One region of the Actinomadura vinacea genome, then DNA from elsewhere that is predicted to be linked to it. Evidence: riboswitches for the same ligand, from Rfam matches in the RefSeq annotation. Region 1 holds a riboswitch; the other holds the start of a gene.
What was found. Region 1 has a riboswitch for glycine ahead of gcvP (aminomethyl-transferring glycine dehydrogenase). Riboswitches for the same ligand answer to the same signal wherever they lie in the genome.

Region 1 (3,401 bases):
GTAGAGCGTGCCGTGGCCGATGGCGCGGCCCAGGAAGTAGGTGGCGGCCAGCGCGGCGACCGAGGCGTAGGCGGCGGTGAGCCCGGTCAGCGCGGCCAGCCCGATCATCGTCCAGGTGACGGCCTGCCAGCGGGCGCGGCCGGCCATCCCGACCGCGGTGACGAACGCGATCACCGGGGCGATGTCGGTGTGCACCGGCGCGGTCTCGGTGCCGCCCCAGATCAGCGAGTCCAGCACCCCGCCGGGCGCGGAGGAGATCACCAGGTCGTCCAGCAGGACGGTCACGGCGAACGCGATCACCGCGGCCAGCAGCCCGATCGCGACCCGCACCCCGTCCTTGTGGAACAGGCGCTCCACCGCGAACGCCACCGGCACCGCCAGCACCCCGAAGCTGGACACCAGCGTGGCCAGCGTCAGCAGGAAGCGCGGCGCGTGCGCGGTGCCCTGGGTGATGTCGGTCTGCAGGCCGTGCGTGGTCTGCTGGGCGAAGGCGAACAAGACCAGCAGCATCACCGCCACCAGCCCCGCCACCGAGGCGGCGAACCGGATCGCGTCGGAGGGCCGCCGGATGCGGTCCGGGCGCGGCGGCTCGTCGACGGGCACGGCCGTGGCGGCGGCCGGGCCGGGCCGAACCGACTCGTCCTTGTGCTCTTCCCGGTGGGTCTGTGTCACGCCCACACCGCCGTCCGGACCTGTCACTGCGATCGGCGTCCCCGGACCGGCGTCGTGCGGTCGAGCACGGTGCCCGGTCCGTCCGCTCTCACGTTCAAGGTGATTCGTACCCTCCTGGCCCCCGCGGCCCCCATTTTCCGGGGCCGTCGCCGGGCCCCGCCGAGAACCGGCGCCGCCCGCGCCGTGACCCGCCGCCCGGCCGAGCGTTCGCACAAGCGCTTGCACGGTCGGGTCCCGTCCCCGTGAGATGTGGGTATCGTACTGGTCCGTAGCCCCCCGGGATCAACGGCCCGGGGCCGGTGGCCGACCGCTTTCCGGCACGCCCGCCGCCCGTGCCCCCGCCCCGTCGCGATCGTTCCGGCGGCGGGTTGGATAGAGTTTCATGGAGAACGCCGTCGACCCTGTGCGGGAGAGATCCCACGCAACCAGTGTGGGGCGCCGAAGGGGCAACCCTCCCCGGAACCTCTCAGGCAAAAGGACCGCGCGGGCGAGGCACCTCTGGAGAGCAGGCGCCGTTCCCCGGTGGGGGAACGGGGTCTCACCGAAGGGGAAAGCCCGGGACGCGGGCGAATCTCTCAGGTGCCGATGACAGAGGGGGAGACGGCCGCCGGCCGCGGTGCGCATCGCGGTACCGGTGGCGCCTGAGCGACCGCGAAAGCCCAGGAGGCTCCCCAGCATGACCGCCCAGTACTTCGCCCCCGTGGCCTCGCCGCAGCACCCCCGGTCCGCGTTCGCGGACCGGCACATCGGGCCCGCGCCGGCCGACCAGGACCGGATGCTGGCGGCCATCGGCTACTCCGGCGCCGAGGCCCTGATCGACGACGCGGTGCCCGCCGCGATCCGCACCGACCGGCCGCTCGACCTGCCGCCCGCGCTGAGCGAGACCGCCGCGCTGGAGCGGCTGCGCGAACTGGCGTCCCGCAACACCGTGCTGACCTCGATGATCGGCCTCGGCTACCACGGCACGATCACTCCCGGCGTGATCCTGCGCAACGTCCTGGAGAACCCGGGCTGGTACACCGCTTACACCCCGTACCAGCCGGAGATCTCGCAGGGCCGGCTCGAGGCGCTGCTGAACTTCCAGACCGTGGTGAGCGACCTGACCGGGCTGCCGGTCGCCAACGCCTCCATGCTGGACGAGGGCACCGCCGCCGCCGAGGCCATGGCGCTGGCGCACCGCGCGTCCAGGCGCAAGGAGCCGGGCACGTTCCTGGTGGACGCCGACGCGCTCCCGCAGACGATCGAGGTCATCCGCACCCGCGCCGTCCCGCTGGGCATCGAGGTCGCCACCGCCGACCTGGGCGGGGGGCTGCCCGACGGCGACTTCTTCGGCGTGCTACTGCAGTACCCGGGGGCCTCGGGGGCGGTGCGCGACCTGGAGCCGGTGGCCGCGCAGGCGCACGAGCGCGGCGCCCAGGTCGTGGTCGCGGCCGACCTGCTCGCCCTGACCCTGCTGCGGCCGCCGGGCGAGTCCGGCGCCGACATCGTGGTCGGGTCGGCGCAGCGGTTCGGCGTCCCGTACGGCTACGGCGGCCCGCACGCCGGCTACATGGCGGTGCGCGAGGGCATCCAGCGGCAGCTGCCCGGACGCCTGGTCGGCGTCTCGGTCGACGCCGACGGCGCGGCCGCCTACCGGCTGGCGCTGCAGACCCGCGAGCAGCACATCCGCCGCGAGAAGGCCACCAGCAACATCTGCACGGCGCAGGTGCTGCTGGCGGTGATGGCGAGCATGTACGCCGTCTACCACGGGCCGGAGGGGCTGGCCGCGATCGCCCAGCGCGTCCACCGGCACGCCCGCGGCCTGGCCGCCGGGCTGCGCGAGGCGCCCGGCGTCGAGGTCGTGCACGACCGCTTCTTCGACACCGTGCTCGCCCGGGTCCCGGGCCGCGCGGCCGAGATCGTGGAGAAGGCCCGGCTGGGCGGGGTCAACCTGCGCCCGGTGGACGCCGACCACGTCGCCATCGCCTGCGACGAGACCACCACCGACGAGCACATCGGCGCGGTCGGGCGCGCGTTCGGCCTGGACGGCGCCCCACCGGCCGGCGCCCTGCCGGACGGTGCTCTGCCGGATGGTGTTCAGGGGGACGCCTTCGGCGAGCTGCGCCGCGAGAGCCCCTACCTCACCCACCCGGTCTTCCACCGGCACCGGTCCGAGACCGCCATGCTGCGCTACCTGCGCAGGCTGCAGGACAAGGACATCGCGCTGGACCGGTCGATGATCCCGCTCGGCTCCTGCACGATGAAGCTGAACGCCACCGCCGAGATGGAGCCCGTCACCTGGCCGGAGTTCGCGGACATCCACCCGTTCGCGCCGGTCGAGCAGGCCCGCGGCTACCTGGAGCTGATCGGCGAGCTGGAGGACCGGCTGGCGGAGATCACCGGGTACGCCAAGGTGTCGGTGCAGCCCAACGCCGGTTCGCAGGGCGAGCTGGCCGGGCTGCTGGCCATCCGCGGCTACCACGCCGCGCGCGGCGAGGGGCACCGGAACATCTGCCTGATCCCGTCGTCGGCGCACGGCACCAACGCCGCCAGCGCGGTCATGGCCGGAATGCGGGTCGTGGTCGTCAAGTGCGACGACGGCGGCAACATCGACCTCGACGACCTGCACGGCAAGCTCGCCCAGCATGGCGCGGCCCTGTCGGCGATCATGGTGACCTACCCGTCCACGCACGGCGTGTTCGAGGAGACGATCACCGAGGTGTGCGCGGCCGTGCACGCGGCCGGCGGCC
Region 2 (3,401 bases), on a different contig from region 1:
GAACCGGGCGAAGTCGAGCTGCCGCGGGTAGGCCGACCAGCCCGCGACGATCATCTTGGGCCGGTGCTCGGCCGCCAGCGCGGCGACCTCGTCCATGTCGACCAGGCCGTCCTCGGCGCGGACGTGGTAGGGCACCACGTTCAGCACCTTGCCGGAGTAGTTCAGCCGCATCCCGTGCGTCAGGTGGCCGCCGTGCGCCAGGTCGAGGCCGAGGATCGTGTCACCGTGCTGGAGCAGCGCGAAGTAGACCGCGGTGTTGGCCTGCGCGCCGCTGTGCGGCTGCACGTTGGCGTGCTCGGCGCCGAACAGCTCCTTGGCGCGGTCGATGGCCAGCTGCTCGGTGATGTCGACGAACTCGCAGCCGCCGTAGTAGCGCCTGCCCGGGTAGCCCTCGGCGTACTTGTTGGTGAGGACCGACCCCTGGGCCTCCAGCACCGACGCCGGCGCGAAGTTCTCCGAGGCGATCATCTCCAGCGTGGACTGCTGCCGGTCCAGCTCGGCGGCCACCGCGCGGGCGACCTCCGGGTCGGCCTCGGCCAGGGATTCGTTCAGCGGGTCCTTGAACGACACGGTCAGGACTCCTCGATCAGCTTGTCGTAGGCCTCGGCGTCCAGCAGGTCGCCGGGCTCGTCGGAGATCCGCACCTTGAAGATCCAGCCCTCGCCGTACGGGTCGTCGTTGATCACCTTGGGCTCGTCGATCACCGAGGTGTTGATCGCGGTGATCTCGCCGCTGACCGGGGAGTAGATGTCGCTGACCGACTTGGTGGACTCGACCTCGCCGCACGGCTCGCCGGCCTCGACCTGGTCGCCCTCGCCGGGCTGCAGTTCGAGGAAGACGATCTCGCCGAGGGCGTCGGCGGCGTGCGCGGTGATGCCGACGGTGACGATGCCGTCCTCGGCCGTGCCGAGGCCCGACACCCATTCGTGCTCTTCGCTGTAGCGCAGCTGCTCCGGAACGCTCACGGTGGTTTCTCTCTCCAGGTCTCAGGAACGCTTGTAGAAGGGCAGGGCGACCACGTCGACCGGCTCCCGGCGGCCGCGGACGTCGACGGCGAGCCCGTCCTCGTCCACCCCGATGTCCACGTAGGCCATCGCGATCGGCGTGCCCAGTGTGGGGGACGGGGCGCCGCTCGTCACCACCCCGCACGGCGTGCCGTCGGACATGACGACCTCGTACCCCTTGCGGGGCGCCCGGCGGCCGCGCGCGACCAGCCCTACGAGCCTACGGCCTGGCGGGGTCTGCGCCTGCGCGGCCAACGTGGCCTTTCCCACGAAATCTCCGGGCTTATCCAGCTTGACCACCCTGCCCAGGCCCGCCTCGTACGGATTGGTCTGGACGGTCAGCTCGTTGCCGTACAGCGGCATGCCCGCCTCCAGCCGCAACGTGTCCCGCGCCGACAGCCCGGCCGGGGTCACCCCCTCGACCGCCGCCAGCTCGTTCCACAGCGGCACCGCGTCCGCGGCCGACACGAACAGCTCGAAGCCGTCCTCGCCGGTGTAGCCGGTACGGGCGATCAGCGCGTCGACGCCCGCGACCTCGTCCGCCATGATCGCGTAGTAGCGGAGGTCGGGCAGCGGGGCGGCGGTGAACCGGGACAGGATCCCCTGCGCGTCCGGCCCCTGCAGCGCGATCAGCGCGTACTCGCCGGAGCGGTCGGCCACCCGCGCCCCCGCGAAGCCCGCCGCCCGCTCGGTCAGCGCGGCCAGCACCGTCGCGGCGTTGGCGGCGTTGGCCACCACCATGAACGTCTGCTCGGCCAGCCGGTAGACGATCAGGTCGTCCAGCACCCCGCCGTCGACCCCGCAGATCATCGTGTAGCGGGCCTTGCCGACGGCCATGGGGGACAGGTTGCCGACCAGCGCGTAGTCGAGCGCCGCGGCCGCCTCCGGACCGTCCACGAAGATCTCCCCCATGTGGGACAGATCGAACAGCCCCGCGGCGGACCGCACCGCGCGGTGCTCGGCGGTCTCGCTCGCGTACCGCAGCGGCATCAGGTAGCCGGCGAAGTCGACGAGGTGCGCGCCGAGGGCCCGGTGGACGTCGTACAGCGGCGTCTTCCTGGCGTCCCCCGGGTCTGAGGGCGCTGTGCTGGACATGGGTCGGCTCCTTCGTCGCGGGCGCGTGGAACCAATCGTCCCACCCGCACCGGGCGCGGTCGGTGCCTCCCCCTCTGTCATCGGCCGGTCGCGGCGCCTGAGAGCTTCACCCCGCACGCCCGCGGAGGGCGGAGGGCTTTCACCTTCGGCGGGGGACGGTCGCGTCCCCGCTTTCCAGAGGTCGCCTGGCCCGCGCGGTCCTTGGGCCTGAGAGGTTCCGGGGAGGATTTGCTCCTTCGGCGTCCCTGACCGGCTGCCAGGGCACTCTCCCGCGCGGGATCATCGGCTGGTGGCCAGGCTAGCAGCGGCCGCACCCCGCCGACCAGCCGCCGGCGCCCCGCCCCGCTGAACCGGACGGGGCGCACCCGCCGTACCACCGGCGGGTGCGCAAGGGCCACGCGTGCATAACTCCACGGTCACGAGAGGCCCGGATTCACGTACCCTGAACGGGTCGTTGGAGATCACGGAGGGACGGGGCGAGCATGGGCTGGTTGGCGGGAGTACTGATCCTGTTCTTCGGCCTGCTGGCGTCGATCGCCCTGCATGAACTGGGCCATTTCTCCTTCGCCAAGCTCTTCGGCGTCCGGACCCCGCAGTTCATGGTCGGCTTCGGCCCCACGATGTGGTCCCGGCACAAGGGCGAGACCGAGTACGGCGTCAAGTGGATCCCGGTCGGCGGCTACGTCCGCATGATCGGCATGCTGCCGCCGCGCAAGGGCGACCGGCCCGGCGAGGTCCGGCAGATCAGCACCGGGCCGTGGCAGAGCCTGATCGAGTCCGCCCGCGGCGCGTCGCTGGAGGAGATCCGCCCGGGCGACGAGGACCGCGTCTTCTACGCCAAGAAGTGGTGGCAGAAGCTGCTCATCATGTTCGGCGGGCCCGCGATGAACCTCATCCTCGCGGTGATGTTCTTCGGGATCCTGCTCATGGGCATCGGCACCCCCACCCCGCAGCCGGTGATCGGCTCGGTGGCCAAGTGCGCGATCCCCGCCGGCTCCAAGCTCACCGACTGCCCGCAGGGCTACACCCCGACCCCGGCCGCCTCCGTCGGGCTCAAGGCCGGCGACCGGATCACCACTTACGACGGCCGCAAGATCGGCTCCTACGACCAGTTGCAGGGCCTGATCCGCGACTCCGGCGGCCGCACCGTCGCCGTCACCGTCCAGCGCGACGGCAAGCCCGTCGCACTGCAGGTGCCCGTCACCCGCAACCAGATGTACGACCTCAACGACACCGAAAAGGTGGTCAACGTCGGGTTCCTGGGCATCACCCCGCTCCAGGAACGCGAGCGCCAGGGCCCGG

Region 2: linked by a shared signal. The riboswitch ahead of gcvT (glycine cleavage system aminomethyltransferase GcvT) and the one ahead of gcvP (aminomethyl-transferring glycine dehydrogenase) in region 1 are both predicted to bind glycine.

What each region holds. Positions count from the first base shown of each region.
Region 1 covers NZ_BAAARW010000024.1:58,997-62,397, forward strand. Annotated here, with positions in the region: gene ABD340_RS31645 (flippase-like domain-containing protein) at 1-672, opposite strand, end outside; glycine riboswitch at 1,069-1,164, shown strand; glycine riboswitch at 1,165-1,274, shown strand; gene gcvP (aminomethyl-transferring glycine dehydrogenase) at 1,349-3,401, shown strand, end outside.
Region 2 covers NZ_BAAARW010000020.1:759,361-762,761, reverse strand. Annotated here, with positions in the region: gene ABD340_RS27955 (serine hydroxymethyltransferase) at 1-570, opposite strand, end outside; gene gcvH (glycine cleavage system protein GcvH) at 573-965, opposite strand; gene gcvT (glycine cleavage system aminomethyltransferase GcvT) at 987-2,099, opposite strand; glycine riboswitch at 2,171-2,280, opposite strand; glycine riboswitch at 2,285-2,381, opposite strand; gene ABD340_RS27940 (M50 family metallopeptidase) at 2,582-3,401, shown strand, end outside.